DNA from 3 places in the Staphylococcus hsinchuensis genome. Region 2 is predicted to be linked to each of the others. Evidence: riboswitches for the same ligand, from Rfam matches in the RefSeq annotation. Region 2 holds a riboswitch; each other region holds the start of a gene.
What was found. Region 2 has a riboswitch for thiamine pyrophosphate ahead of thiC (phosphomethylpyrimidine synthase ThiC). Riboswitches for the same ligand answer to the same signal wherever they lie in the genome.
Positions count from the first base shown of each region.

Region 1 (10,874 bases), 330 kb from region 2:
TGGAATGGCTCTCTTTTTATAAAATAGAACTATACTGTTTTATTTTGAACATATTCAAATAACTTCAAACGACATAACTTATGTATTTTTGGCAGAAAAAAACGATGTGAACACGTGTCCTCATCGCTTTCTTGGTAATAAGACTATTTCAACTGGTTAGCGGCTTTCACATTAGTTGATAAAGAATGCATAACATCTAATCTTGATTTAGTTTTCTTTATGTTAACCCCTAATGATGATAATAGTTGAACTACATTTTGAATCTTTTCATTTTCTTTAGTCATATTATCACCCCTAACTTCTTTCTTACTACCATATTACCTTATTTAGTAGCCAATTACCATACAATATTTAAAATTTTAAATATATTGTCATAATGTCAAAATATTATCTTAAAACATACTTTACATACAATATTTGCACATTATTAATTTCAAATGTGTACAATTACATCAATTAATAATTTCAAATCCTAAATCATATACTTCTTTTTCTAAATTATTTAAACTTGCAGGTGTTTCAAATTCGATGTCGATCTGTCCACTCCTTTGATTAATACAGACCTTTTGCACTCCATCTATTGTAAATAATCGTTGCTCAAGTTTATGTTGTTGTTCTTCATTAGTTAAGTTAGAAACATAAATCGTCTCAAATTCCACTATTGCTCGCTCCTAGTCTTTCATTAATTTTTGAAATGTTACTAATAACTCTTCCATCGCTTCTTCCTCTTCGCCATGGTTCACTTTATCCATAATACAGCCTTTCATATGATGTTCCAATAATCTTGTTGCAACGCTGTTTAATGCAGAGCGTGTTGCTCTAATTTGAGTAAGTACATCATCACAATATACATCTTCAGATATCATTCTATTAATCGCACGAACTTGCCCTTCTATGCGGTTTAATCGTGAAGTTAAATTCGCTTTAGTTTGTTCTGAATGATGCGCTTTATGAATTTCAGTCATTTAAGGTTGCCTCCCTTTAGAATTCATCAACATAATATACCTATCCCCCCTATCAGTCAAGTGATAAAAAGTGTTCTACATGTTACAATAATTGGGACTTTTATATTTTTTAACACTTGATTTAAGTGTATGGAGGTACATATGGTAGATATTTTCGCAATGTTGTATAGTCACACCAACATCATCATCAACGTTATTTTAATTGGTGCCTTTTTATTAAATGTTATCTTTGCTTTTACAATTATATTTATGGAAAGGCGATCTGCCAGTTCGATTTGGGCATGGATATTAGTACTATTTCTGTTACCCATACTAGGATTTGTAATCTACTTGTTATTTGGTAGACAAATTCAACGTCAACAAATCTTTAAGATAGACAGAGAAGATCAAATCGGTATAGAAATGATCGTCAATGAACAAATGGAAGCCTTAAAAAATGATGATTTTTCAAAAGGAAACCATCAAATTGTTAAGTATAAAGATATGGTACAAATGTTGTTATATAACAATGCAGCGTTCTTAACAACCGATAATGAAATTAAAGTGTTTACAGACGGTGCTGACAAATTTGAATCTTTAATAGACGATATTTATGCAGCTAAAGATTACATACACATTCAATATTATATTTTCAGAAATGACCAACTCAGCAACCGTATCTTAACCGCTTTAGAACACAAGCTTGACGAAGGTTTAGAAGTGAGAATGCTTTATGATGATATGGGATCTAGAACGTTAAAGTTTAAGGATTTTAAGAACTTCCGAAAGAAAAATGGTCATTTTGAATCGTTTTTCCCATCTAAATTACCGCTTATCAACTTAAGAATGAATAATAGAAACCATAGAAAGGTTGTTATTATTGATGGACATATTGGTTACGTGGGTGGCTTTAATGTAGGTGAAGAATATCTCGGATTAAAGAAAAAGTTTGGTTATTGGCGGGATACACATTTACGTATAGTTGGTGATGCTGTTAACGCATTACAATTACGTTTTATGTTGGATTGGAACTCTCAATCTTCTCGTGAAGATATTAAATATGAAGATCGTTACTTCCCTGATGTTAAGTCTGGCGGTACGAAGGGTGTTCAGATTGCCTCTAGTGGACCAGATGAAACTTGGGAACAAATTAAATACGGTTATTTAAAAATGATTGCTTCAGCTAAGCAATCCATCTATATTCAAACGCCATATTTTATTCCTGACCAAGCATTCTTAGATGCAGTGAAAATAGCTGCACTCGGTGGCGTAGAAGTCAACATTATGATTCCTAATAAACCAGATCACCCATTTGTCTTCTGGGCTACTTATAAAAACGTCGCTTCATTGTTAGATGCGGGAGTAAATATATTTCATTATGATAATGGATTCTTACATTCAAAAACAGTCGTTATAGATGATGAATTGGCGAGCGTCGGAACTGCAAATATGGATCACCGTAGTTTCACTTTAAACTTTGAAGTAAATGCCTTTATATATGATACGGAAATTGCACAACAACTTAAGCGCGCTTTCCAAGATGATTTAAAAGTGTCACATCGTTTAACGAAAGAACTTTATGAAAAACGCAGTAACTGGATTAAATTTAAAGAAGGTATTTCTCAATTATTATCCCCTATATTATAAGTAAATAGATGTATAGAACATTTGTTAAATGCAAAGGAGTTACATTAATGAACTCACAAAACATTATCTTTAACGCAACACATTATATGAAACAATGTCATAAACATGATACAAGCGGACATGATGTTGCACATGTGCAACGTGTAGTGAAAATTGCACTACATATTGCTGAACAAGAACAACAAGGTGACCGATTGGTAATTCAATTAGCTGCCTTACTTCACGATACTGTCGATAGCAAGTTAACTGATGTCACAGATGCAACTGTGAAACTACAACAATTTTTAAAGCAACAAAAGCTTAGCCAAAGTCAGCAATCAGAGATTATGTTTATCATTAATAACATGAGTTATAACAACGGCGCAAATAATCATGTTGAATTACCTATTGAAGGACAAATCGTGAGAGATGCTGATAGACTAGATGCTTTGGGCGCAATTGGTATTGCACGTACGTTTCAATTTGCAGGTCATTTTAATGAGCCTATGTGGGTCGAATCAGAGGCAAATCATCCTCTATTAGATGTAGAAATTGATAAGCAAGACACACCTCCCTCAGCAATCAAACATTTTTATGAAAAATTGTTTAAACTCAAATCATTAATGCATACAAAAACAGGTAAAAAAATGGCTGAGGAACGTCATGATTATATGAAAAGATTTGTTACTCAATTTTTTAATGAATGGTACTTTTAACTGTATCGATAATTTAAAAGAGCGAGGCTTTGAATTTCAAAGCCTCGCTCTTTATTTATACATTATTTCTTTTTCTTCTTATTAGAAACGACTTGTGTGTTGCCGCCTTTTTTATTAGTTTTTTCTTTGTTCATTTTTGCAAGCATAGGTTCAACTTCTTTTTTAGCTAATTTAGAATAATACATATTAGCAACTTCAGTTTGTACAACTAAGAACGCCGCACTGACTGACCAATATAAACCTAATGCAGAAACTGAACTTAGGGATACGAAGATAATCATAATTGGGGAAATAACCATCATCATGTAACCCATTTGTTTTTGTTCTTCAGGCATAGATCTTGATGATACGTAAGCCTGTAAAAAGTATAGCACACCCGCGATTATTGTAATCAAGATGTCTGGTTTAGCTAAGTTAAACCATAAGAAGTGTGGGTGATGAGAAAAACCTGCAAGATTTGATTTCAATGCAAAGTATAATCCCATGATAATAGGCATTTGAATAAGTACTGGTAAACAACCTAACATACTCTTCATAGGATTCATATCATATTTTTTGTAAACTTCCATGAGTTCTTGGTTCGCTGCCATTTTATCTTCCTGAGTACGCGCACGTTTAACTTTTTCTTGTACTTCATTTACCTCAGGTTTGGCAACTTTCATTTTTTCACGCATCATATGACTATTTTTATAGTTTGATAACATGAATGGTAATAAAACTAAACGAATCGCTAAAACTAAGACAATTATTGCAAGACCGTAATCATTATTAAAACTTGAGCCTAACCAATGAATCAACTTACTCATTGGATCGACGAAAGTATTAAAGAAAAATCCGTCTCTATTTTCTGGTTTAGAATAATCACAACCAGATAATAAAACCATTACACCTAACAATAAAGGTAATAACGTTTTCTTTTTCATTTTTCCACCTCTAACCTTTTATTCACATAAATAACATTCTATCATATAAGGCTTAGAGTGAAAATTAAAAAAAGCAATTTCTACTATTGTTCAACAGATTGTAATAAATGTTGCACAGTTTCACTGATGTTTTCACTTTTAGCTATAACAGATATAACCGATAAACCATCTGCCCCAGCTTCAACAATTTCATTAGCATTATTTACATCAATGCCACCGATTGCAACGATTGGCAAATCATTCACATATTGTCTTAGGGTTGGAATCATTTCTGGCCCTACTGGATGGTTCGCATCATCTTTGGAACGCGTCGCATACATCGGTCCTACGCCAATATAATCAACATTCGTTAAATCCGAATTATGATATTCTTCCACGTTACCTACGCTTAAGCCTATGATTTTATCTTTAAATTGAGATGCTACATCACTTATGGCTACGTCATCTTGTCCAAGATGAATACCGTCAGCATTAATTTGTTTAGCTAAAGTTACATCATCATTTACGATGAATGGCACATGATACTCTTTGCAAAGTTTAAATAACTCTGTAGCAAGTAATGCTTTTTCGTCACCTACACGAGCACCAGGACCTTTTTCTCTAAATTGAAACATCGTAATCCCGGCTTCTAAAGCTTCTCTTACAACCTCATGTATTGTAACACCATCAGGGATGTCTTGACTTCCACAAATAAAGTAAACCTTTAAATCAGATTTGTGAAACATATTTACACCTCTTGGACTTGATGATGTGTTAAATAGTCATCATAAGTGATTAATGATAAATAGTTGATTAATTCTACTGCAAATGTACCTGGGCCTTTATTTTGTGAAATATTGTCTGCTTGTTCCGCTGCAATATTATATATTGATACTGCTTCGATAAGTGCATTTATCGATAACTGAGAAAGTTGAGTTTGATCTACAAAGCTCGCTACTACAGCGCCTAATAAACAACCAGCGCCTGTAACCTTTGCTAATAGAGGAGAACCGTTATTTAGTTTAACAATTTGACCATTATGAGCAATAACATCTGTTTTTCCAGTAATAATAATGGCACACTTTAACTGCTCATGTGCTGATTTTGCAATATTAACAACATCTAATGAGTGATCACCTTCAGTACCTTTCATCTTTGTTTCACTATCAATTAAAGTTAATACCTCGGAACTATTTCCTTTAACGACGCTAACTTCAACTTCCTCTAAAAAACGCTTACAGAAGTCTTTTCGATATTGAGATGCGCCAACTGCAACCGGGTCAAATACGATAGGTGTTCCAACTTTATTCGCTGTTTGACCAATTTTAATGATATCCATTTCTTGATCTTTCGTTAATGTACCAATGTTAATAAGCAAAGTTTGCGCAACTTGTAACATATCTTCTGCTTCTTCAGGCGCTTCACTCATTGCAGGGCTTGCTCCTAGACTTAACAAACCATTTGCAGTGAAGTTTTTTACTACATCATTGGTATAACAAATCACTAATGGATTTTGAGTTCTTAACTGTTCTAAATTATTCGTCATCTAAGCCGACCTCTTTCATGTACGCAAAGTGATTCACTGGCCCTCTTCCTTGGCCTATTTCTGGTGTATGTTTAATACTTAAAGAAATGAATTTTTTCGCTTTTTGAACCGCTTCATAAATAGATTTACCTTTAGCAAGTTCAGCAGTTATGACAGCTGAGAAAGTACACCCTGTACCGTGTGTATGTTTTGTATCATAACGTGGCTCTTCGAATGTATACACATCATTTTGCGTAAAAAGATAATCTTTTGCATTCTGTTTATCTTCTGAATGGCCGCCTTTGATAACGACCCCTTTGCTGCCTATTTCATTGATAAAAACTTTTCCTGCTTGATAAATAGACTGTTCATCATTAATAGTTAAACCAGTAATTTCTTCTGCTTCAGGTAAATTTGGCGTTGCTACCATTGCATAAGGAAGTAATATATTTTGTAAATCTGCTTTAGCGTCATCTTCCATTAATGAATCTCCACTTTTTGCAAGCATAACTGGATCAATCACGTAAGGTAAATCAGGATATTTCTTTAAATAATCACGAATTAATTCCATCATGGGTTTGGATGCAATCATCCCTGTTTTAATCGCTTGAGGTAATTCATCATCAAATATACTCTCCATTTGTTCTGCCAACCAACTTTGATCAAAGTTGTGAATGTGTTGTACACCTTTCGTGTTTTGAGCAACAATACTTGTAATAGCAGCCATTCCATAGACACCACATGCATGGAATGATTTTAAATCTGCCATAACACCAGCACCGCCTGTAGGATCAGTGCCTGCAATAGTCAGTGCTATTTTAGGTTTATTCATGTGCATCTCCTCCAAATGACCACGCTTCTTCATTATATGACATTGCAAAGAAATTGCGTTCATGCACAGTACTTTGTAAGAAACATTCTTTAATTTCTTGTTTTTCATCTTCTGTACAATGTTCAGTTAATTTATTCATTAATTCATCAAATACTTCAACTAATTCGTCCATTTCAGTACTGTAAAATTCAAACCATTTTTTCAGACCAGATTGTTGATTTAAAGCATCATCTTTTAATGCTTGTTTAGCAATAACTTGGTAAACATATGGGCAAGGTGCCATTGCTGCAATCGTAAATGCTGCGTTTTCTTTAGCAAAGGCATTGAAATACATATGTTTAATATAATGATCGCCGCTTGGTGGCCAAACTTTTTCTTGTACTATTTCTTCATATGGTTCACCGACGTAATCTGCTAATATTTCATGCGCTTCTACTTCTCCACCCACTATGAATTGGATTTGTTCCACTAAAAATTTCACATCGTCTAATGATGATAACTTTGGAATAATTAATGCGTAGATATTCGCAAACTCTTTTAAATAAGAAGCGTCTGCTCTTAAATAAAATTTTGTAGCTGCTTTAGGTAATTCGCCGTGTAACATATCTTGAATAAAAGGGTCATTATAAATATCGTTGATAATTGGTTGCGAATCTTTTTTTAATTCTTCAGAAAATAACAAGTTGAATCCTCCTCAATAAAAAAACTACATTCAACGTAAGAATGTAGTTAATAATAGTTAATATCAATCGACTATAATGAAACTACTTCCCTACGTTGGTTTTAACCAAATCAGGTTTAAGGGTTTGAACACTATAATTCATCTCAGCCTATAGGCACCCCTAGTAGATTTTCTATAATATTTTGTTAAATTAACCATAACAAAACCACTATTCATTTGCAAAAGAACGGTTTGTTGAGCTATCTAAAAGTATTACATAATAAAAAAGAGTGAATACCGAATTCGGTATCCACTCTTCTTATATATTCATTTATATGAAAATTTATATTATGCAGTTACCCATTGTGAAGGACCAACAGTGTTGTATAATTTCATAGCTGCAGCGTCTTGTACTGATTCAGGAGCGTTTGCTGGTGATACACCTTTGTATTGAGCTGGTGCTACTGAATCCCAAGTGCTTTGTAAGAATTGATATTTACCTGCTGCACCTGATGAAGGGTTGATTGCGTGGATGTTACCACGTGATTCGCGTTGAGCGATTTGTTGTAAATGACTGTTTACATGTACTGAAGAACCAGTTGAAGCTGATTCGTTTGTTGTTTTTTGAGCTGGTTGAGCTTGTTTAGTTGTTGTTTGTTTTGGTTGTTGAGTTGCTTTTGTTTGTGGAGCAGCTTCTTGTTTTACAGCTGGTTTAGCAACTGATTTATGAGAAACTTGTTTAGTTTGAGTTTGGTTGTTTGAACCTTGATCACCATTTACGTACCAGTTAGAGCCGTATTTCCATGACCAGTAAGTACCATTTGATTCGAAATCATAGTGTAATTTGTCATATTTGAAGTTATAGTTATAAGCACCTGAATGTACTGGGTGTTCATTTAAATACTCTGGATTATGTTGAGCTTTGTTAGCTAAGTCTGCTTTATTGATATTTTGTTCTGCAGCATCTGCTGAATGTCCTGCTACTGCGCCAGTTACGCCTAAGCCTAATGCTAAAGTTGAAGTGATAACTGTTTTTTTCATTTCAATAAATCCTCCTATAAGATAATTAATTGTTTGATTAATTTGCTAAATACAATGTAACATCTTAAATCACCTTGTAGGTTACAGCCAAATGAAAATAACAGCTTTATTTTTACATATAGATTACATGTACTTTTACAATAATTAGTGCTAATAATTTCTTTATCGTTTGCTATGTTCAAATTTTACTGACAATTCTATCAATTGGTGCATGTAATACCTTTGTAAAATATCTGATTATTCTGTTTTTATTAACCATAAATTTACCTTTAATTTGCAATGACAGTATTTTATAAGTTTAAAAGTTTTAAATCTCTAGTAATTTCCATCATTTTATGTATGACATTTTGATAACAAATCTATCCTTCGATAGCTGGGGGAGGTCTAAAGAAGGATAGTATGTTTAAGAAGTATAATTGATAGTAGGAAATAAATGTGTATTAATTTAATAATGAACAACATAGATAAGTATTAAAATTAGGGGGAGTTTTAAATGATTTCGTACAAGTCACTGTCTTGTATCGTGTCTTCGAGGATTTCTTGATTATCTTTTGTAGTGTGGGGTTCGATTTCATCCTTGTGCTTTGAAGTTAAAAACTTAATTGTTTCAACGTATAACTCGGAAATAAAATGTGTTTGATCGTCTTTAACGTATTTTCTTGATTGCATTTGACCAGTTATTGCGACAAGCGATCCTTGATTGACATACTTAACAATGTTCTGAGCTACCTTGCCAAAAGATTTACAATAAATAAAACCAACTATGTTATTTTGATTTCTATCCTTATAATTCCTTTCGACAGCTACACAAAATGTTGTTAAATAGGTTTCCTCTTTTTCGAACAACTTTGGGTCTTTCGTCAATCGTCCGACGATAACGATATTATTAATCATGTGTCACCTCCTTGTAAATACATCATAGTTATTTTACAAAATGAGGTCAAAATACAATAAACAACTTTTTATTAGTAATATTCTAACAATATTTTACATTTAATTTCTTCTAAGGTAATAATTGCGTTATAATAAGTCTATAATTGAAGATATAGTAAAATTTAAAATTTTTATTTGGATGTGAAAACGATGAAAACATTTAAAGCAGTTCGATTTCAAATTGTTTCAGAAAATGGTGGCGTAACAGAATATGAAATCGATGATGGTGTAATTATAAATAAAGAAAGTAGCGGCACAGGTTGGCTATTAGAAATCGTTATTTCTGACTTCCATTTAGAAACAATGCAACAATATATGGATGATGAAACTTTATTAGATATCCGTGTTGTCATTACACGACCAGCCAATGACCCAGCTTTATTCGATGCAACGATTAAACATATTACTCAATTAGAGCGTGCCATTTCTGTCGTTTTTGAATGTCATATCTATACATTAAGACAAGTTTATGCAGAAAGCTTACTTGAACAACTTATAGACGATGGTTTAACTGGAGATGAGTTGAAGAAGACATTCAACCGAATGATGCAATCTAAACCAAGATTGAAAGATGAAAAACTAGAAAAGAATGAATGATTCGTTTTCTTGATAATATTCACAAATTACAAAGATAATGTATTTTATATTAAACTATACTCTACCCAAAATATCAGCGATTGTAGGAAAATTTCGTCCAACAATCGCTGTTTTTTTATAGTCAATTATTAATAAAAAAATAAAAGATGAACCGAAATTAAAAATTTCCGGTTCACCCTAATATACAATGCATATTTAAATTAAGTATGAGTTTATTCTTACTTATTGTCTTGTATTGCAAATGTTAATTCACAACTACATGCAAGTTGACCATCGACAGTTGCTTTAGCGCTACCTTTACCGATTGGTCCTTTCATTTTAGTAATTTCTACTTCTAAGTATAACGTATCACCAGGTGTTACTTGTTTTTTAAATCGGCATTTATCAATACCAGCAAATAAAGCAATTTTACCTTTATTTGCTTCGTTATTAAGCATTGCAACAGCACCTGTTTGTGCCAATGCTTCTGTAATTAATACACCAGGCATTACAGCGTATTCAGGAAAATGACCTTGGAAAAATGGTTCATTACCAGAAACTTGTTTAATTGCAGCACAACGTTGCCCTTCTTCATACTCAACGACACGATCAATTAATAAAAAAGGCTGTCTATGAGGAATAATTTCTTTTATTTGGTTATAGTCAAAAATCGTCTCCATTGATATAAACCTCCGAAAATATAATATAGTAATTGTTTTACCACTTACGTTACTATCATATCATTTAGTCGTTAATTCGTTTAATATCTGCACCTAATGCCTTTAATTTTCCGTGTAAATCAACATACCCTCTATCTAAATGTTTCAATTCAGTAACTTGAGTCGTTCCTTCAGCTACTAGTCCAGCTAAAATTAATGCTGCGGCAGCACGTAAATCTGTTGCTTTTACTTGTGCACCTTGTAGTTCGCTTTTTCCTTCAATCTTTGCACTTCTGCCTTCTACAGTAATTTGTGCATTCATTCTTTTAAATTCTGCCACGTGCATAAATCTATTTTCAAACACTGTTTCAGTTACAACTTTATGTCCTTCTGCAGTTAATAATAGTGCCATCATCTGTGATTGCATATCTGTTGGGAAACCTGGATGAGGTAGTGTTT
Region 1 is NZ_CP128355.1:21,770-32,643, forward strand. Features, by position in the region: gene QQM35_RS00110 (Lmo0850 family protein) at 144-284, opposite strand; gene csoZ (putative copper chaperone CsoZ) at 453-659, opposite strand; gene csoR (copper-sensing transcriptional repressor CsoR) at 672-965, opposite strand; gene cls (cardiolipin synthase) at 1,107-2,591, shown strand; gene QQM35_RS00130 (HD domain-containing protein) at 2,639-3,286, shown strand; gene yidC (membrane protein insertase YidC) at 3,349-4,209, opposite strand; gene thiE (thiamine phosphate synthase) at 4,293-4,934, opposite strand; gene thiM (hydroxyethylthiazole kinase) at 4,937-5,734, opposite strand; gene thiD (bifunctional hydroxymethylpyrimidine kinase/phosphomethylpyrimidine kinase) at 5,724-6,545, opposite strand; gene tenA (thiaminase II) at 6,538-7,227, opposite strand; TPP riboswitch at 7,298-7,399, opposite strand; gene QQM35_RS00160 (transglycosylase family protein) at 7,555-8,247, opposite strand; gene QQM35_RS00165 (single-stranded DNA-binding protein) at 8,737-9,141, opposite strand; gene QQM35_RS00170 (YwpF-like family protein) at 9,331-9,777, shown strand; gene fabZ (3-hydroxyacyl-ACP dehydratase FabZ) at 9,996-10,436, opposite strand; gene murA (UDP-N-acetylglucosamine 1-carboxyvinyltransferase) at 10,501-10,874, opposite strand, start outside.
Region 1: linked by a shared signal. The riboswitch ahead of tenA (thiaminase II) and the one ahead of thiC (phosphomethylpyrimidine synthase ThiC) in region 2 are both predicted to bind thiamine pyrophosphate.

Region 2 (10,874 bases):
TTTGGCAAATAGGTAAATTGCAGCGAGAATAAGTACGATACCGAGTATTGTTATGAGTCGATTTCCCCATTTTTTCATTTAATATAACTCCTTGTTCCCATTATAGAAATTTACTTTCAGTATAGCACAATTGAATATGAAACATCATAACAATCGGACTTATTTCACCGTACTATAGAACAGTAAAATCTCTAACTATGATGACATATTTTTATGCTTTTGCTAAAGATTTGTCCATCTCATTGTATCTAGCATTTAATAAATAAAAAGACAAACCCTACACTTTAAATCGCGTAGGGTTTGCCTCAATATTTATTATCTATATTCATTTTAGACAGACAAATTTAGTGGTATATTTTACTACCCTCAGAGATAAATTCTTCTGATTTTTCTTTTAAACCTTCTTCTTTAAATTGTTGTAATTCCTCGCTGTTTCGTAAATCATGAGAAATACGCATAGAACAAAACTTAGGACCACACATACTACAGAAGTGTGCGACTTTAGCAGATTCGGCAGGCAACGTTTCATCATGGAATGCACGCGCTTTATCTGGGTCTAAAGATAAATTAAATTGATCGTACCATCTGAACTCAAAACGTGCTCTACTGATTTCATCGTCTCTTTTTTGAGCATTTTTTAAACCTTTAGCTAAATCGGCAGCATGAGCAGCAATTTTATATGTGACTACACCTTCACGTACATCATCTTTATTTGGTAATCCGAGATGTTCTTTAGGTGTAACGTAACACAACATTGCTGTACCATGACTCGCGATCTGTGCCGCTCCAATTGCTGATGTAATATGGTCATATGCTGGTGCAATATCCGTTGTTAATGGTCCTAATGTATAGAATGGTGCTTCTTGACAATGGAAATCTGCTAACGTTTGATTCTCTTTAATCTTCTGCATAGGAATATGACCTGGACCTTCAATCATCACTTGAACATCGTGTTCCCAAGCAATTTTTGTTAATTCACCAAGCGTTTCAAGTTCTAATATTTGGCTTTCATCATTAGCGTCATATATAGAACCTGGGCGTAACCCATCACCTAATGAAATAGAGATATCATAAGCACTTAATATTTCGCAAATTTCGTCGAAGTGTGTATATAAAAAGCTTTCCTCGTGATGTGCTAAACACCACTGCGCCATAATTGAGCCACCGCGTGACACAATACCAGTCAATCGATCCACCGTTGTTGGGACATAACGTAATAATACGCCTGCATGAATCGTAAAGTAATCTACACCTTGTTCAGCTTGTTCTATTAACGTGTCTCTATAAATTTCCCATGTTAAATTTTCAGCAATACCGTCAACCTTTTCAAGCGCTTGATAAATTGGCACAGTTCCTACAGGCACTGGAGAGTTTCTTAACAGATATTCACGTGTCGCATGAATGTTTTTACCTGTAGATAAATCCATAATCGTATCTGTACCCCAATGGATCGCCCATACTAACTTCTCAATTTCCGCTTCAATCGATGAACTTACAGCTGAGTTACCGATATTAGCATTGATTTTCACCTGGAAGTTTTTACCTATAATCATTGGTTCTGATTCTGGATGGTTTACATTATTAGGAATAATTGCACGTCCTCTAGCAATTTCTGAACGCACAAATTCAGGAGATACATCTTCTCTTGTTGCGACGAATTTCATTTCTTTCGTAATAATACCTTGTTTCGCATAATGCATTTGTGTCACACATCGTCCACTTTCTGCTTTACGTGGTTGATATTTAAAAGGTGTTTCTACAAACTTTTTATGGTTATCTTTTTTAAAACCATTATCAAGGGACTGTACTTTTCTCCCTTCATAACGTTGTGTATCTTGGCGTTGGTCTATCCAATCTTTTCTTAATTGAGGAATACCTTGTTGCACATCAATTTGATATGAGTCATCATGATATGGGCCTGCCGTATCGTATACAACTACAGGCTCGTTTTCAGTTGTACCTTCTTCAGTAGTTGTTGGTGAAAGTTCGATTTCACGGAATGGTACCTTAATATCATCATCTTCACCATTCACCCAAATTCTACGACTAGATGGGAATTGTTTCTTTAATTCAATCTTTTCTTGTTCCATAAAAAAACTCCTTAGCATGTATTATTGCTAGGAGACCTGATTTTGATACACAATGACCTTAATCTACATAAATATACATATGTAAAAGACGATTGGAATATAGTATCCCTTAAAAATCTATTTAACAAATGTATCAAGACATTGTGACCGGCTTCCCTACGCTAGTATTAACTAGATCAGGTTCAAAGGGTTGAGATATATAATCTCTTTCAGCTCTTAACAAGCACCCCTAGCAATTGTTATTAAATTATAAATAAAAGTTAACATTTTTTAGTTGAAAATACAAAAATTTATAGAATATAAACAACTTTGTTTATATTCTATTTGTATTAACACTGAACCACATTTGGGTTCTATAAGTTGTCTTACCCTAATTGTTCAGTTCCAACCATTTTACTAATTCATTCAAGTGATTCACTGTAATTGTTGGATCGTCTCCATTTTGATCAAATAACGTATCATTACGGTTAACCCATACTGTATCAAAGCCAAAGTTATTGGCTCCTGTCACATCCCAAGTATTAGAAGAAACGAATAGGACATCTTCTCTACGAACATTTTAATAATCTAATATGAGTGCGTAGCTTGCCTCACTAGGTTTGTATTGTTTCACTTCATTAACACTAATCACCGTGTCGAAGAATTCTGCAATCTCTGAGTTATCAATTAAAGGCATGAGCATACTATCATTTCCATTCGAAAGGACCCCTATATCAACACCTAATGCTTTAATATCAGAAAGTGCTCTCGGAATTTCTTTATAGTAAGATAATTTTAGAAATGCATCAAACAAACGATTAATATCTTCTCTATTGTACTGAATATTATGTACATTTAATGTATAACGCAAAGCGTTTTTAGTTAATTCATCAAAGGGTATATATCGGTGCATTATTTGTCTAATAAACATATGATTGATTTGTGTTTCTCGCCAATCACGTGAAATTTGATTTGCTAAGGATTCGTCAAATTCAATCATTTCATTTTTTAAAGAATCTAAATCAAAAACAGTTCCATACACATCAAAAATAATCGCCTTATACATTTTTACCCCTCTCTTTCTATAATAAAGTTATTCTTATTTTACACTTTTGAATAATTTTTAAACAGAAATATTAAAATATAATAAATATCTTACACCTTTACATATTCACGTAGGGACCCTTGTATATAAAAATGTGTTTCGTTTTGAAGAGAAATTATATAAAACCAACATTTCATCTCCTATTTTTTTAATTCTAAATTTATATTGTGGTTTTACAATTAAAGTTATATAATATAAATAAGAGACGGAAACTATTTTTATATCAGTTCAAGCTTTAAAGTCATCATCGTTTAATACATTCCCAAACCAAGCTTTATATTCCCATTTACCCCAATGATATAAAATTTCCTTCTCACAAATAAAGTATAGACATCTCAGGTTAAATAATTGGTACGATTTCTCTTCCAAATTACTGTTTAATCCGCTGTCTCGCTCTATTTGAAAAAGAGATCTAAAGTTGCTACTTTTAGTGACTTTAGATCTTCTTCTATATAGAAGTATTTTTTACTTGCCTAATTCCACACTCAATTGATATATTTTGATCAATCTACCGCCTAATAACTACTTTTTTCTCCTAAATTTTTATCCCACCACCTGTTTTTATAAATAACTGCTTACAAAACTTTAATTTCTGCAACGTCACATGTATGATTTATGACATTTGACCTACCATTTAATAATATTTCCTATTTACCATTTTAATTTTAGGACAGAATAGTAAAATAACGTTAAACGAAAAGGTCTCGTTTTATATTTAAACAAAGGTGATATTATTGATTAATACGACTACACTAACTTTAAGAAACAACTATACATCCTTATTAACGCGAAATATTAATAAAATCATCATACTCATTCCTTTAGGTAAGCCATGTAATATAAATTTAAACGGCAAGTCGCTAACTATTTCTGAAGGTTTAATTATAAACAATACAGATCTCTATCAATACGAAAAGGTAGAACAGCTCATTGAACTTGCTATCCCGTTACAGTTGTTGTGTGAAAAAGCATCAAACTTAAATTATATATACTACGACTTTAAACAAATCGTAAACTTCACATCATTTAAACGCCTTATCACTCATGATTTATTTGAAGCTTATTGTCACAATAAGAATATACATGCCTATATCAAAGAAGTTATTCAATATTTACTCGACTATGCTAAGGTACAATTAAACAATACATATTTACCTGCTTACTATACTAAACATCCATTACTACGCAAGATTGTCGATTATATTAATAGTCATATTGATACAGCACTGACTACTAAAGATTTAGCTGATGCTTTTTATATATCACAGTCGTACATTTCTATACTATTTTCTAAACATATGTCTATCAATTATAAATCGTATATCAATTCATTAAGAATTTCTTTATCTATTTATGATTTAATTAACAATCAATATAGTATTAGTAATATTGCAGTCAAATATAATTTCAACAACGTGGCTATATTTACGAAACATTTTAAATTTTATTTAAAAATACCTCCTAAAGAATATAAATATCAATATAGAGCGACTAGCGACACATATAATTACAAATTAAAAGTTTTAGATAAAGAATTAGTAGTATTTTTAAAAAGTTATAATCAAACACAAGCCCTTACGAAACCGAATGATGATGTACTCAAAATTGATTTAACTAAACTTAAACCTAACATCCATATCAATGGGCATTATGTCATTATCCACCTGAATAGCCTTTATGATTTACTTGTCGTGGCTGACCAACAACTAGAGAATCGTATTTTACAACATTTCTCAAATATCAATTTTCTAATTAAGAATACAAATGTAGAGCATTTTAATGTTCTAGATAGTCAGAAACTTTTCAATGCTATCGTTACGTTGATTCAAAAGCAATATCATTTAACTTTTAACATTCATTCTCTCGATAGCTTTCAGTTATTCGAGCATAAAATTTTGAAATTGATTAAAGCACATGACAAAGAACAATCACTTATCCGACAACTTTGTTTGTTATTCGAACCATCCCAATTGATTACGACAGAAAATTATAATTTAATTCATTCGGTTCTCCAGCCGTATCAAGGGTTGAAAACGGCACTCGTTATTGATCATTTTATTGAAAAACGACAAAACTTAACTGATATCATTTCACACATTCATTCGATACAAGTCGATTATTACTACATCAATATGGACCTTATTCAGTTATCGACATATATCAGTTTGAAGTCAAAGCATAACAACCATCATGCATTTGAAATCAAACAACAACTTAAGCATTTAATTGAATTATGTGGTAGGACGATGACTCAGAAACTTGTGTTTAATAACATTACACACCCTGCACTTATTAAGTATTTTAAACATACAATTTGTGCCAGCCATATTTATTTCACACAATTTCTGATAGATTTTGATTATCCCATAGCGGGACTTGGTTACCCTCTCTATTCTATTGATGAGAATCAATTAATGGTAATAGATCATAATCAAAGTTTGATGCCTATGGTTCATGTTTATAACATGTTACAACCATTTATGAATCAGAATGTCACGTTAATTAATAACGGCATCATATTTCAACAAGACAAACGATTTCACATATTGTTATATCATCATCGTGCTACAGAAACTCAATCTAACCATTTAAAAATAGAGATAGCCCACCATATTAATAGAGATTTTCCAATCTTTTCTCGTTTATTGAATAATCAGCATGGTAATATTAAGTGTTTGATTTCGTCTAGTTTATATAGAACATCCATCAACACAACAATGTTAAATCACATTAATCATTCGAATTATCCATTTGCAACTTATAATAAACACAATCATCACAAAGCGATTAATTTAAGCTTAGATGATGCTTCAATACATTATTTAATGATCAATTACGAATAATTTACTCAAGTGGTACTTTTGCTTATTTGAACATACACCGTGAATTTTATAGTATGTTTTCCATTTTTACATAACTCTTAAAATAAGCAAAAGTACATTATATTGTCCCCTTTGTTACAATTAATCACAAAAAAGTTGAACAATCTTTTAGATTTTTATATTTAATTTTCTGAAAATATTTACAAGTCAAAAAATTATTAGTATATTCATATATATCAACCATTTTAAACCTTACTATTTTCTTTGATTACGGCGTAGATCTCAAATAGAATTGTTAAAACTTTCTATTCGACTTTCTACCATTTATAAAGTATTACAACACACAAAGGGGACTATGAATTATGTCAAAATCAACAGATATTATTAATGAAGATAGTAAATATTTTGCTAATCCAGGAAGGATTAATTACTTTCCATTAGCAATATCTCATGGCTATGGTGCGACATTAGTTGATGTCGATGGAAAGGAATACATCGATTTACTATCAAGTGCTAGTTCACAAAATGTTGGCCACGCACCAGAACCTGTCACTGAAGCTATCAAAAATCAAGTAGATCAATTTATTCACTATACACCCGCGTATATGTATCAAGAACCACTCGTGAAACTAGGTAAAAAGCTCTGTGAAATTTCACCAGGGGACTATGAAAAACGTGTGCTCTTTGGTTTATCTGGATCAGATGCGAACGATGGTGTCGTTAAACTCGCTCGTGCATATACAGGAAGACCCTATATTATAAGTTTCGTAAATGCGTATCACGGGTCTACTTATGGTGCTTTATCAATGTCTGCCATTAGTTTAAATATGCGTAAAAAATACGGCCCGATGTTACCTGGTTTCTATCATATTCCTTTCCCTGATAATTATCGTGGGTTATATGGCGCGCCGACGTCCAATACAGTGGATGAATACCTCGCACCATTAAAAGAAATGTTTGAAAAATATGTTCCAGCTGAGGAAGTAGCATGTATTATGATTGAAACAATACAAGGTGATGGTGGTTTATTAGAACCAGTAGAAGGTTACTTTGAAGCACTTCAATCATTATGTAAAGAACATGGAATTCTATTAGCAGTTGATGACATACAACAAGGACTAGGACGTACTGGCACATGGAGTTCAGTTACACATTACAATATCGAACCTGATATTATCACATTTGGTAAATCGTTAGCCGGTGGATTACCGATGTCAGCAATCATCGGAAGAGCTGAAATAATGGATTACCTAGAAGCACCTGCACATCTCTTTACGACAAGTGCCAATCCAGTTAGTTGTGAAGCAGCTTTAGCTACGCTTTCAATGATTGAAGATCAAAATTTATTACAAGCAAGTGCAGACAAAGGTGATTATGTACGTCAACGTATGGACAACTGGACAGAAAAATACGACATCGTAGGCGACGTACGTGGTAAAGGTTTATCAATTGGTATAGATATCGTTTCTGATAAACAAAGTAAATCACGCAATAATGATGCAGCATTAAAAATTTGTAATCGCTGTTTCGAAGAAGGTATTGTAATTATTGCTGTTGCAGGCAATGTACTACGTTTCCAACCACCTCTTGTCATCTCATATGAGCAACTAGATTACGCTTTAGACGTGCTAGAAAGAACAATCGAGGCTTACATGAATGACGAATTAAATGATTATGATACAGCTGGACAAGGTTGGTAAAGTAGTTTCTTTTTAAAAATAAATATGTATCAACAAATAAAAATAGCCCCTCAAAAAGATTTATTTAAAATCTTTTTGAGGGGCTTTATCTTATCTCATCATCTCTTTATTAAGATAATCAGTTATATTATCTGTTACCAACGTCGTGTCCAATTTCAACCGATTTATCTTTACGATTATATAAGGCTGCTTGAACACTACCAAAGTTGGCATCATTACGCTTAAGTTCTGCTTGATATCCTAGACTCTTGAATATATCGATATCTTTCTTACTTGTAGCATTCTCGTAATAAATAATATGACCATCATTATAGAAACGAGGTTTATCGATTGATTCTTGAAGCGTTCCGTCACCACGTAAGTAATCAACAAGTACTTGGTTGATTGTAGTAGGGATTTTGTTACCACCTGGTGTACCGATACCTAAATAATAATCTGGTCCAACAACAATACTTGGTGCCGTGAATGATCTAGGTTGTTTATGTTTACCTTTATAGTTTGGACTCATTGGATCATTTGAGAAGTTTGATAATGAGTTATTTAAATAGAATCCTTCTTTAACAAATTTACCTGAACCAAAGAAGCTTGATAACGTATTTGTTGTACTAGTAATATGACCTTTCTTATCTACTACAACAAAGTGTGTAGTACTCGTTTGATCAGGGTTTGCATTAAATTGGTTTGGATTTGGATTCGCATTTACATTCGCATTAACTTCGTTAAATTTACCAAGTAAGTAATCTTCCGAAAGATATTTGCTAGAATTATTGTCCTGACCGTTTACAATATCTCTGTTTCGGTACATTAATTCTCTTGATTTTAAAACACTCGTAATGAAATCTAAACGATTTCCTGGTACAGATTCATTATCTTTTGCTTCATCAATCTTCATACCTTGAAGCATTAATGCACCACCTAATGGGTTTGATGCTGAATAAATTTTAGTATTTAGATAATCTGTACTAATCGGCGCTTTTTTAACAGTTTTATAATTTTTAAAGTCCTTCTTAATCAACTTACCATCAGTTTGTTTAGAAATACTCTTACCGATATGATTATAGAAGTAATCAGGTCCATGGTCTCTGATTTTTTTCAATGTTTTTGCTAAGGCTGGTTGTTTGATTACATCTCCTTCTCTTTTCGTTTGATGTCCATCAAAGAAAGGAGAATCTCTGTCTACATCCGAACCATATAACTTCAAGCTTCGTTCTAATTCTGAGTCTACTTCGAAGCCATCTTCAGCAAGTGGAATAACATAATTCAGTATTTTCTTCTCATCCATTTTACCGCCTTCTTTATGTGCATCATGGAGACCACGCACAAACCCTGGCGTACCTGTCTGGTCTTTGTTTTTGTAATTATAAGAAGAAATATCTTTATATTGCCATTGCTTAGGTTCTGAATTTGGCTTGCCATCATAAGAGAGCATTGCGCCTCCCCCACCTAAACCAGAGGAATGAGGTTCTATCACGGCTAGAGCATAAGATACACCAACTGATGCGTCTACAGCATTACCGCCATCTCTTAAGATTTTCTCACCAACTTTTGTGGCTATCGCGTTGTTTGAAGCTACACCGTAATTTTTTTTCGACGTATTTTGATCATGATCGGCGATTTTGTTTTCATATAGTTCATCTTTATTATAATTATCTTTTTTCGTAATTAGAAAAAAGATAAACGAAACTATTATTGTAAGGAGAAATATTACGATGAGCGTCCTTCTATTATAAATACTCATACTCAAGCTCCTTTAGATAAATATTGATGTCGAGAATTATCGAGGTCGTGTTGTTCGTGTGAATCCAATCCTTCATTGGCTTTCGCAAAAGTAATCAAAAGGAAAATAACCAATATAACTAAGACGACTGTTATGCCTACCCAATTTTGTTTAATTTTCATATACATAACCTCCATTCTCTTTTTTAAGGTTAACGCTTTTACTTTCAAGATTATTCAATAGCTTAATTTCTTCAACTTTATTTGGTTTATCTGCAGTAATTTGACCTGACTGTGACTTAATTGGCGTTATCATGAATTTAGAATGTTTTCCTTTCCAATTCTGCTGAACTGCTAATCCATGTTTTTTCTTAGAAAGGAAACCTTCAGACGTCACGTTACCTAAACTATAGAAGATGTCTGTGTTTTTATAGTGTTCTATTTGTTGTGGTACACTGTTGTGACCAATAATGACATCTGCGCCAGCATCAGCAAGTGCATGTGCATATTCTCTTTGTCTTGTTGTTACGTTTCTTTCATCTGTAATACCCCAATCAACATTTACAACCACGAAATCATTATTTTCTTTCAATTTCTTAACCAATGGAATAAATATTCTTGGTTCTAAACTAATTGAAGTAGTATTTTTCAATGGATCTGTGTAATCAGATTCTACATCAGTAAATGAAACATTAGCGACTTTCTTATTCTTAACTGTTTGTTGTACAGTTTTACTGTTAATAGGATTTGACCCGTTACCAGTTAAATAATTTTCGCCAACTTGAGCATCAACTGCCCTACCGAAATCTCTAGCTGTGATATTGTCTGTAACTTGGTTTATAATATTTAAACTCTTTATGTTCAAATCTTTTAAAAACATAACGTTTTCTATATTTGAATTGATATCTTTCTTCTTATTTTTAGAGAACTTAGAATAATTCAAACTAGCAGTAGAAAAATCGCTTCCTTTTAAAATATCTGAAACTGCACTGAATGATTTGTGTATATTATTTTTTCGAATATGTTTATTCAATTCAATGTTGCCTAAATACGTCATTCTTATATCGCCTTGCGCTTTACTCATAGCTTTAACCGGTTGTATTTTTTCTGATGACATCACAAACACAATCAGTACAATGGCCACTATTAAGATAATACCTGTATAAAGAGAATTTCTCTTTTTATGCCGTTTTGTCCATTTTAGAACACGTTCATCTATGGATAATCGTTTAGATTGCTTCATTTTCATACTCCTTACTAATTGATAAAGCTATAAAAGAATAAGATGACGTAAGTAATACATGTTAATAACATACATGTAGATAAAGTGATAATAACACCTTGTTTTTGAATCGTATTAGCGATGATTCCTGGAATAACAACCCCGATACCTGACATCTCAACCATTTCAAATGGCGTGAGTGGATAAATGAGGTCGAATATAAATTTCAAAACCATACCC
Region 2 is NZ_CP128355.1:355,940-366,813, forward strand. Features, by position in the region: gene srtA (class A sortase SrtA) at 1-78, opposite strand, end outside; gene thiC (phosphomethylpyrimidine synthase ThiC) at 345-2,090, opposite strand; TPP riboswitch at 2,227-2,331, opposite strand; gene QQM35_RS01920 (hypothetical protein) at 2,461-2,601, opposite strand; gene QQM35_RS01925 (haloacid dehalogenase type II) at 2,650-3,135, opposite strand; gene QQM35_RS01930 (helix-turn-helix transcriptional regulator) at 3,909-6,017, shown strand; gene QQM35_RS01935 (aspartate aminotransferase family protein) at 6,359-7,696, shown strand; gene QQM35_RS01940 (gamma-glutamyltransferase) at 7,824-9,434, opposite strand; gene QQM35_RS01945 (CapA family protein) at 9,585-10,655, opposite strand; gene pgsC (poly-gamma-glutamate biosynthesis protein PgsC) at 10,670-10,874, opposite strand, start outside.

Region 3 (10,874 bases), 1.1 Mb from region 2:
AAGAAGCAAACCAAGATATACTATCAATAGAAAATCATTACCAAGACATTAAATCAGAGCAATCTCGTTTGGATGTATTAATCAATCATGCGATAGATCATTTAAGTGAGGATTATCACTTAACTTTTGAACGTGCACGTGAGCAATATGAGTTAGATCAGCCAATTGAAGATTTGCGTAAGAAAGTCAAGCTCACTAAAATGTCAATTGAAGAACTCGGTCCAGTGAATTTAAATGCGATTGAACAGTTTGAAGAAATTAATGAACGCTATACATTTTTAGACGAGCAACGTACTGATTTAAGAGAAGCCAAAGCGACATTAGAACAAATCATAGATGAAATGGATCAGGAAGTAAAAGATCGTTTCAAAGAGACGTTCCATGCTGTAAAAGGCCATTTTTCTCAAGTTTTCAAATCTCTTTTTGGTGGTGGACAAGCTGAATTACGTTTGACGGATGATAATTACTTAACTGCAGGCGTGGATATTATTGTTCAACCCCCAGGGAAAAAGTTACAACATTTATCATTATTAAGTGGAGGAGAACGTGCGCTTAGTGCTATTGCATTGTTGTTTGCAATGTTAAAAGTACGTTCAGCACCATTTGTGATTTTAGATGAAGTGGAAGCGGCTTTAGACGAAGCGAATGTGATTAGATATGCACAATATTTAAGGCAACTTTCAGATCAAACACAATTCATTGTGATTACGCATCGAAAAGGCACAATGGAATTTTCAGACAGATTGTATGGTGTGACTATGCAAGAATCAGGTGTTTCAAAATTAGTCAGTGTTAATCTAAATACGATAGATAAAGTGATGGAGGAGGATCAAGCATGAGCTTTTTTAAAAGATTAAAAGATAAATTTTCTGGTACACCAGAAGACGTGCAAGATGAGTTAGAACCGTTAGATTCAGATGAGGAACAACCTCTAGAAGATGACCAAGAAGAACAACCGAAAAAGAAAGCTCCTAGAAAATTAAGTGAAGCTGATTTTGATGAAGATGGCTTAATTTCGATTGAAGATTTTGAAGAAATTGAAGCGCAACAAATTGGTGCTAAATTTAAAGCTGGTTTAGAGAAATCGAGAGAAAATTTCCAAGAACAATTAAATAACTTAATCGCACGTTACCGTAAAGTTGACGAAGACTTTTTCGAAGCGCTAGAAGAAATGTTAATCACTGCGGATGTTGGTTTTGATACAGTGATGCAACTCGTGGAAGAGTTACGTTTTGAAGCGCAAAAACGTAATATTACTGAAACAGAAGATTTACGTGAAGTTATCGTTGAAAAAATCGTTGATATTTACCATCAAGATGAAGAAAATTCAGAAGCAATGGATTTAGAAGATGGTAGATTAAATGTGATTTTAATGGTAGGCGTAAACGGTGTAGGTAAGACAACGACAATTGGTAAGTTAGCGCACCGTTACCAATCAGAAGGTAAAAAAGTTATGCTTGCTGCCGGTGATACTTTCCGTGCAGGTGCAATTGAACAGTTAAATATTTGGGGAGACCGTGTCGGTGTCGAAGTAACGAGTCAAAGTGAAGGTTCAGATCCTGCTGCTGTCATTTATGATGCGATTAACGCTGCGAAGAGTAAGGGTGCAGATATATTAATTTGCGATACTGCAGGTCGTTTACAAAATAAAGCTAACTTGATGAATGAGTTAGAGAAAGTAAAACGTGTCATTGGTCGTGCAGTACCAGACGCACCACATGAAGTATTATTATGTTTAGATGCAACAACGGGTCAAAATGCCTTATCACAAGCAAAATCATTTAAAGAAGTTACTAATGTAACAGGTATCGTATTAACTAAATTAGATGGTACAGCTAAAGGTGGTATTGTATTAGCAATTCGAAATGAATTACACATACCAGTTAAATACGTAGGTTTAGGTGAAAAACTAGACGACTTACAACCGTTTAACCCAGAAAGTTATGTCTATGGATTATTCGCTGATATGATAGAACAAAATGTAGATGAATCTGAAATTGACCATAATGAGGAACAATCAGAGTCAACTGATAATGAGATAGAAGGTCAATACCATGAGCCAAAATGATTTAATTAAAACGATTCGCATGAATTACCTGTTTGATTTTTATCAATCACTTCTCACAAAGAAACAACGCAATTACTTAGAATTATTCTACCTTCAAGATTATTCACTGAGTGAAATTGCTGACACGTTTGATGTGAGTCGACAAGCAGTGTATGATAACATAAGAAGAACTGGCGATTTAGTAGAAGATTACGAAGCCAAATTGGGATTGTATAAAAGCTTTGAACAACGAAAATTGATATATGATGAAATGAAAAAATATACAAATGATCCACATAAAATGAATGCATACATTCAACAACTTGAGGATTTAGAATAAATTAGTTAAAGGAGGGAATTAATATGGCTTTTGAAGGATTATCCGATCGTTTACAAGGAACGATGGAAAAAATTCGAGGCAAAGGTAAAGTAACTGAAGCTGATATTAAAACAATGATGCGTGAAGTAAGATTAGCGTTATTAGAAGCCGATGTTAACTTTAAAGTCGTTAAAGAATTTGTAAAGACTGTATCAGATAGAGCCTTGGGTTCAGATGTAATGAAATCTCTTACACCTGGTCAACAAGTCATCAAGATCGTACAAGACGAACTAACACAACTGATGGGTGGGGAGAACTCTACCATAAAGATGGCTAACAAGCCGCCAACTGTTGTAATGATGGTTGGTTTACAAGGTGCAGGTAAAACGACAACTGCTGGTAAACTAGCACTATTAATGCGTAAAAAATATAATAAAAAGCCATTACTCGTTGCAGCAGATATTTATCGACCAGCTGCAATTGACCAATTGGAAACTGTCGGTAAACAAATCGACATTCCAGTATATACAGAAGGTGACCAAGTTAAACCACAACAAATCGTGGACAATGCGATTAAACATGCAAAAGAAGAACATTTAGATTTCGTAATTATTGATACTGCTGGGCGTTTACATGTAGATGAAGCATTGATGCAAGAATTAAGTGACGTTAAAGAAATTACGAAACCTGATGAAATTATGTTAGTCGTTGATGCCATGACAGGTCAAGATGCTGTTAATGTAGCACAATCATTCGATGATCAACTCACAATTTCTGGTGTAACATTAACAAAACTTGATGGTGATACACGTGGTGGTGCAGCACTTTCAATCCGTTCTGTAACGCAGAAACCTATCAAATTTGTCGGTGTGAGTGAAAAATTAGATGGTTTAGAACTATTCCATCCAGAACGAATGGCATCACGTATACTCGGAATGGGAGACGTTCTTAGTCTCATTGAAAAGGCACAACAAGATGTAGATCAAGAAAAAGCGAAAAATCTTGAGAAAAAAATGAGAACTTCATCATTTACCCTAGATGATTTCCTTGAACAATTAGACCAAGTGAAGAACTTAGGACCATTAGATGACATTATGAAAATGATTCCTGGTATGAATAAGATGAAAGGTCTAGACAATCTTAAAATGGACGACAAACAGATAGACCATATTAAAGCAATTATTCAATCAATGACTGCGACTGAGCGTAGCAATCCAGAAACACTTAATGTCTCTCGTAAGAAACGTATTGCCAAAGGTTCTGGCCGTTCATTACAAGAAGTGAATCGTCTTATGAAACAATTCAATGAAATGAAGAAAATGATGAAACAATTCACTGGTGGCGGCAAAGGTAAAAAAGGTAAACGTAAACAAATGGAAAACATGCTTAATGGTATGAATTTACCATTCTAAGCAATAAAGATATAAAAAAGCACGGTAGTAATCGCAATGCGCGAGCTACCGTGTTTTTATTTTGCATCTATTTTTAAAAAAAGTGGGATAAGTTAAGATTTACGGAATCGTAAATTAAATGCCTAAATTTTCTCTAAACGTAGAACCTTCATAAGCTGTTCTAAATAAGCCCCTTCTTTGCAATTCAGGTATGATATAGTCTACGAAATCTTCTAAACTATTAGGGAGAACTGGTGGCATTAAATTGAAGCCATCAGCCACACCAAGTTCAATCCATTCTTGCATCGTATCTACAATTTCTTTAGGAGTACCGATAAGTGTTAAATGACCGCCACCTGCACTAAGGTAACCGAGTAATTCACGTAATGTTGGTTCGGTATCACGAATAATTTCTAAAACTGTCTCATAACGCCCAACTGGACCCGTGAATTCTTCTACAGGCGGTAAGGGTGGTACAGGTTCATCCAAGTTCCAGTCGCTACAATCTTGTTGTATAAAGAAACTGAGTTGATTTAAAGCTGCCTCAATTGGTAGCGATTGATCTAATCGTTCCTTTTTAGCATAGGCCTCTTCCGTCGTTTCGCCTACATATGTGACTAAACCGGGGAAGATTTTAATATGTCTTTGTTCTACATCGCTATTTTCTATTTGGGTATCTAGTTTTTTACGAAAGGCTTTTGCTTGCTTTAAGTTCCATGATACAGAATAAACTGCGTCTGCATATTTAGTGGCTAAAGCTACACCTTGCTTTGATGCACCTGCTTGCATCGCAACTGGTTTTTGTTGAGGGCTTTTTGGAACAGTCAGAGGACCATTAACGTTAAAATACTTACCTTGATGATTAAACGCATTAATCTCGTCTGAGTTGATGATACGTTGATTTTGTCTATCATGTATAAAGTCTTTTTCATCCCATGAAACGAGTAACTTATTCATTAATTCTGCAAATTCATCTGCTTTTTCATAACGTGAAGCACGTTCAGGAAGTTCAGGTAAATTATGATTCCATGCTTCTAAGTCTGTCATGGAAGTCACAAGATTCCATCCGATACGCCCACCAGTAATATGATCTAAACTCAATATTTGGCGTGCTGCGGTAAATGGATTTGAGAAAGTGCTCGAAATGGTTGCAACTAGTCCCACATGATTTGTTACTTGAGATAAGACAGATAAACTGACAATAGGATCAAACCAAAACGCAGGCATATCGCTATCTGAATTTGCAGGGAAAGCTTGATTATCTGCAAAAAATACCGCATCAAATAGACCGCGTTCTGCGATTTGTGCTAATTCTTGATAGTAAGTCATATCTCCTACACGTTCGATACTAGAATCGGGCATTAACCATGCTGCTTGATGATGTCCACATGCAATGATTAATATCCCTATATTGATTTCCTTTGTTTCTTCATTATTCATAAACTCACACCTCATACATAAGAAAAATTAATTCATCGTTAAACCGCCATCAATTGTAAAGTTTTGACCTGTTATACCTGTAGCTTGATCAGAAATTAAATAAGCTACCATATTTGCTACATCTTGTGGTGTTGTAACCTTTCTTAAAGGCGTAGTTTGGCCAATCATATCGAATACCTCTGGCGTCGTCGCTGCACTTGCGTCTGTTGTCTTTAGTAACCCACCAGAAACTACATTAGCTCGTATGCCTTGTTGACCTAATTCAGCGGCTACATTACGAGTTAAACCAATGAGACCTGCTTTAGCTGTTGTATATTCATGATAGGGAACAACAGGATTTTGATATAAGTTAGTACCGATAGAAACAATTGCACCATCTTGTCTATCTATAAATTGAGGTAATACACTCTGTATCACATTAAAAGCTGATTTCAACGTACCATCAAGTTGTTGTTGGTAATCTTCCCAAGATAAATCTTTAAATGCCTTTTGTTGTGTCGGGTCAAATTTGAAACCAACGAGTGCATTATTCACGATAGCATCAATTTGACCGAAATGTTGTGACGCTTTCTGAACTAATGCTTCTACTTCATCTCTTTTTGTTACATCGGCTTGAATAGCAATCGCTTGATCTGTACCGATTTCTTCCACGAGCTGTTGAGCCTTTGATTCACTTTGAAAATAATTAATTACAACGTTGTGTCCTTGCTCAGCCAATGTTTTAACAGTAGTTGCACCTAATCCACGGCTACTACCTGTAACTAATACTGTTTTACGCATATACATCTCTCCTAAAATATTTAATCAATAAAAAACACAACTTTCATAAAAAGAAAGTTGTGTATGAGAAATTCATGTTTATATCAATAGAATTTAATTCTAAATCAACGATAACATCATCCACACTTTCCTACGCTAGTTCAAACTAGATCAGGTTCGAAGGGTTTGAGCTAAAGCTTATCTCAGTTAAAAACACCCCTAGTGTCTATTTATTTAATTTAACTTCAATGTAAAGTTAATCGACTGTTGTGTCAAGCTTTGTGAAATAGAATGTATGTCCTTTTGTCATATATATTTGACATCAACATCAGTATATACTATCGTTAATGTACAATATATATGACATTTTTGAGGTGTGATTGCTTGAATAAACTTAATGAATATAGGAAAAAGAATCAATTATCTCAATTAGAATTAGCTCGAAAGGTAAATGTTTCAAGACAGACAATTAATTTAATTGAAAATAATAAGTACAATCCCTCATTAAATTTATGTATTAACATTTGTCTAGCATTAGGCGCAACATTAGACGATATTTTTTGGGAGGAGTAATTAAAATGAATGAAAACAATCAGAAGCATATGAAACGTTTTCTCGGTTTCATTAATGATAAGGACGAGAGAGAATTACAAATCATTTATTCAAAGATAGTAAGCGTCTTTTTTATTTCATTTTATCTCACAATTTTATTCGCATTTATAAGTATTTGTTTTGATGCTTACTTCAAGCAAATTTCTTTAGGTAGCATTTTACTCATGGTCTTAGGGTTTGTAGAAGCATTGACAGTTATGATTTCCTTGAGAAAGGAAGATGTAAGAGATGAATTAGTTACTTCTCAGCACGAATATCGACAATTATTGAAAAAGATACGATTTCAATGTTTTATTTCCGGTATATTCATTGTATTTACGTATTTAATATTTAGCATAGTATTCAATCTATGCATAACTAAACAGCTGCAAATTGAAGGTTATACTCTCTTTTCTTCATTTATAGCTGGTTTTGTCTTTAGTTTTCTATCTTACTTTGTAGCGAAAAGTAAAATTAAAATTGAAGACTAGTGTCATGGGTAAATAGTTAATACCTTTCGATCCATTATTCCATAGCACTAACTGCCTGACATGATACAAAACAATATTTTTTGAAATGGTAAAGAATAAACTCTTTACAAGTAGATATTTAACTGTTATCATTACTTCTTGTAGAAAATAAAAAGTAAAACATATTAAAGGAGAGAATATAAATGGCAGTTAAATTACGTTTAAAACGTTTAGGTTCTAAAAGAAATCCATTCTACCGTATTGTAGCAGCTGATGCTCGTGCGCCACGTGATGGTCGTAGCATTGAACAAATTGGTACTTACAACCCAAATAATGTTCAAGCTCCAGAAGTTAAAATCGACGAAGAGCTAGCATTAAAATGGTTAAAAGAAGGTGCAAGACCAACTGACACTGTTCACAATATCTTATCTAAACAAGGTATTATGAAAAAATTCGACGAACTAAAATAGTTTGATATGTATAGCAAGTTTAAAGGCTGAGACATTTTTTGTCTCAGCCTTCTTTACTTAGTAAGTTAAATTTTAGAAATTGCTATGGTTGATCTAACTATAGCTTATGATTTAGGTAATACTTTGAGTAATGATACGTGTTATAATATAGTGAGTTTGGAACATGGCCAGCAATGGGTATCCGTGTGAATTTTAAAAAGCGGAGGGACAGAATATGAAAGTTGAAGTAGGTAAATTCGTTAATACACATGGTGTAAAAGGTGAAATTAAAATAAAATCAAATTCAGATTTTACAGATACACGTTTTCAACCAGGAGAAATTGTGACAATCGAACGTGAAGATCAACAACCTATCGAATTCACAATCGCTTCACACCGAGTACATAAAGGATTTCATTTAGTTACATTTGAAGGTGTAAACAATATTAATGATATCGAATATTTAAAGGGCGAAACTTTATTACAAGAACGCGATCACGAAGAAATCGAATTAGGGGAACATGAATACTTCTATTCTGATATTATTGGTTGTACTGTGTTTGACGATGAGGGCACGCCAATTGGACGTGTGATTAATATTATGGAAACGGGTGCAAATGACGTCTGGATTGTCAAAGGTGAGAAAGAATATTTAATCCCATATATTGCAGATGTGGTGAAAGATGTAGACGTAGAAGGTAGAAGTATTACAATTACACCAATGGAAGGGTTATTAGACTAATGAAAATAGATTTTTTAACATTATTTCCAGAAATGTTTGATGGCGTTTTAAATCATTCAATTTTAAAAAGAGCGCAAGATAAATCATTATTACAAGTTCATACGCATAATTTTCGTGACTATGCTAATAATAAACACAATCAGGTAGACGATTATCCATTTGGTGGGGGTCAAGGTATGGTATTGAAGCCTGAACCAATGTTTAATGCTTTAGAGCACATTGAACAAACAGCTGAATCACGTGTTATATTAATGTGCCCTCAAGGCCGCCCATTCAGTCAAGAAATTGCTCAAGAATTGAGTGAATCAGATCATCTTGTGTTCATTTGTGGTCATTATGAAGGTTATGACGAACGTATACGTGAACATTTAGTAACCGATGAAATCTCTATGGGTGATTATGTATTAACAGGTGGAGAATTACCGGCAATGGTAATGACAGATGCTATCGTAAGATTATTACCAGGTGTGCTAGGTAATCAACAGTCACATGAAGATGATTCTTTTCAAGACGGCTTATTAGAATTTCCTCAATACACACGTCCTCGAAATTATAATGATATGGAAGTGCCTGAAGTGTTATTATCAGGAAATCATGCCCATATAGATGCTTGGAGACACGAACAAAAGTTAATCAGAACATGGGAGAAACGTCCTGATTTATTAGAGCATTATGATCTTTCAGATAATGATAAAAAGATACTGGAAAATCACAAAAAGCAATTGAAAAATAAATAGCAGTGTGCTAATATATTTTAAGTGTGCGAAGCACGAAAAATCACTATGGTCCGCTGCTATATTTTGTCGAGGCAAGAACATAGGCTGAAGGAGAGAATAAATTATGAGTAATCACAAATTAATCGAAGCAGTTACACAATCACAATTACGCACAGATATCCCTTCATTCCGTCCAGGTGACTCTTTAAGAGTACACGTACGTATTATTGAAGGTAACCGTGAGCGTATCCAAGTATTCGAAGGTGTAGTTATCAAACGTCGCGGTGGAGGTATTTCAGAAACTTTCACAGTACGTAAGATTTCTTCAGGTGTAGGTGTTGAACGTACATTCCCATTACACACACCTAAAATCGAAAAAATCGAAGTTAGACGTCGTGGTAAAGTACGTCGTGCTAAATTATACTACTTACGTGAATTACGTGGTAAAGCTGCTCGAATCAAAGAAATTCGTTAATCAGCAAATAAGGTTTAAACAAAGTACAGTTTTAAGCAATTTACGATATAAAAAAGGTCTGAGACATTTTCAGTGTCTCAGACCTTTTTTGTATAATAATAAATTTCATTTTATGATGTACATTTTATTGTGAAGGATGACTTGATGAAATCGAGACGAAAACGATAATAGTCAGTTTAAATATAGATGTATGAACAAATTTTGAAATTGTTAATAAAAAAGTGGGAGTAGGACAGAAATCGAATTTTTATTAAAGATTTCGCAGTCCCATCCCGGCAAGGATGACTAGGATTGAAAAAAGCTTATTATAAGCGCATTTTCAATTCAGACATCTACTGCCAAGTTGATAAAGAGTCTGAGAAACCTATGTTTATCTCAGACTCGTCCTTTTTTTATTATACGGAACAATTAAATGGATTGTTACGTAATTATTTTTTAACTTTTAACTTGTGTCTCAACCACCATGTGAAACCAATACTGAGTATGATTCCAATACTACTTAGGAGAATTAATAAAAGTGTGTGTGGTGGTGTATAACTGAGTTTAATCGTTTGTTGTCCTTTTTCTACTGGGATCACGGTCATTATACCGTTACCTTGTTGTACTGGAACTTGCTTACCATTTGCTTGTGCATGCATACCTTCTCTATAGGCCATTGGCAACACGATATAACCATGATCATTTTTATCTTTGTGAATTGTATAACCTGAACGTGTTTGCTTAACATCTACTTTATCTAGCCTATGTGTAGCTTGTTTTAATGTATGATAATTTTCACCATAAATGCCTTTAATGTTAAAGCGGTATTGTCCTTTAGATAATTTAATATCTAAATTTTGATTCGCTTTAACGCGCATAGTTACAGGCGATACAAAACGTCTATATTTATAAGAAAGTTCATTACGGTGTTGGTTATATTCATTTACAGCTACATCATGTTGTTTGTCAGGAGAGAGTAACTCTACATCCATCTCAACATACATATCTTTATATTTATTAGCAATTGAAGATGGAAGGTGATAAGAAACGCCGCCTTTATCTTGTTCGATGATTAAATGACCTTTATCATCTCGATGTGCATTGTGTAATTCAGATTTAGTTTTATTTAATAAATTTTGATTTAATTTTAAATGGCTGTTTGCTTTATGTTTATTATCGTTAAACACGACACCCTTCAACATAGCTTGTTCACGGTCCAGCGGTGATTTCAGTTCATCTTTATCGTAAACTTTATGTGCGATATGTGCACTTGGATAGTCAATTTGGTTTGTTGAATGAATAAATGATTCTTTATCTGAGTGTTTTACAATATCGTGTTGTTTGAACCCATAAGACATGTTTAAATCATTCGGTCTTCTAAAGCGGTCTTTGACGTCCCATAAAGCCATCTCGTTAGCTCTATTTGACATTAATCGATAGGTACTATTTTTATCCACCGGCATATTAATTTGAAGTTGTTTATCATAGTATTTCAA
Region 3 is NZ_CP128355.1:1,488,944-1,499,817, forward strand. Features, by position in the region: gene smc (chromosome segregation protein SMC) at 1-839, shown strand, start outside; gene ftsY (signal recognition particle-docking protein FtsY) at 836-2,068, shown strand; gene QQM35_RS07470 (putative DNA-binding protein) at 2,055-2,387, shown strand; gene ffh (signal recognition particle protein) at 2,411-3,778, shown strand; gene QQM35_RS07480 (LLM class flavin-dependent oxidoreductase) at 3,893-5,197, opposite strand; gene QQM35_RS07485 (3-oxoacyl-ACP reductase) at 5,225-5,977, opposite strand; TPP riboswitch at 6,088-6,187, opposite strand; gene QQM35_RS07490 (helix-turn-helix transcriptional regulator) at 6,341-6,529, shown strand; gene QQM35_RS07495 (hypothetical protein) at 6,535-7,038, shown strand; gene rpsP (30S ribosomal protein S16) at 7,221-7,487, shown strand; gene rimM (ribosome maturation factor RimM) at 7,702-8,208, shown strand; gene trmD (tRNA (guanosine(37)-N1)-methyltransferase TrmD) at 8,208-8,945, shown strand; gene rplS (50S ribosomal protein L19) at 9,049-9,399, shown strand; gene QQM35_RS07520 (YfhO family protein) at 9,828-10,874, opposite strand, start outside.
Region 3: linked by a shared signal. The riboswitch ahead of QQM35_RS07485 (3-oxoacyl-ACP reductase) and the one ahead of thiC (phosphomethylpyrimidine synthase ThiC) in region 2 are both predicted to bind thiamine pyrophosphate.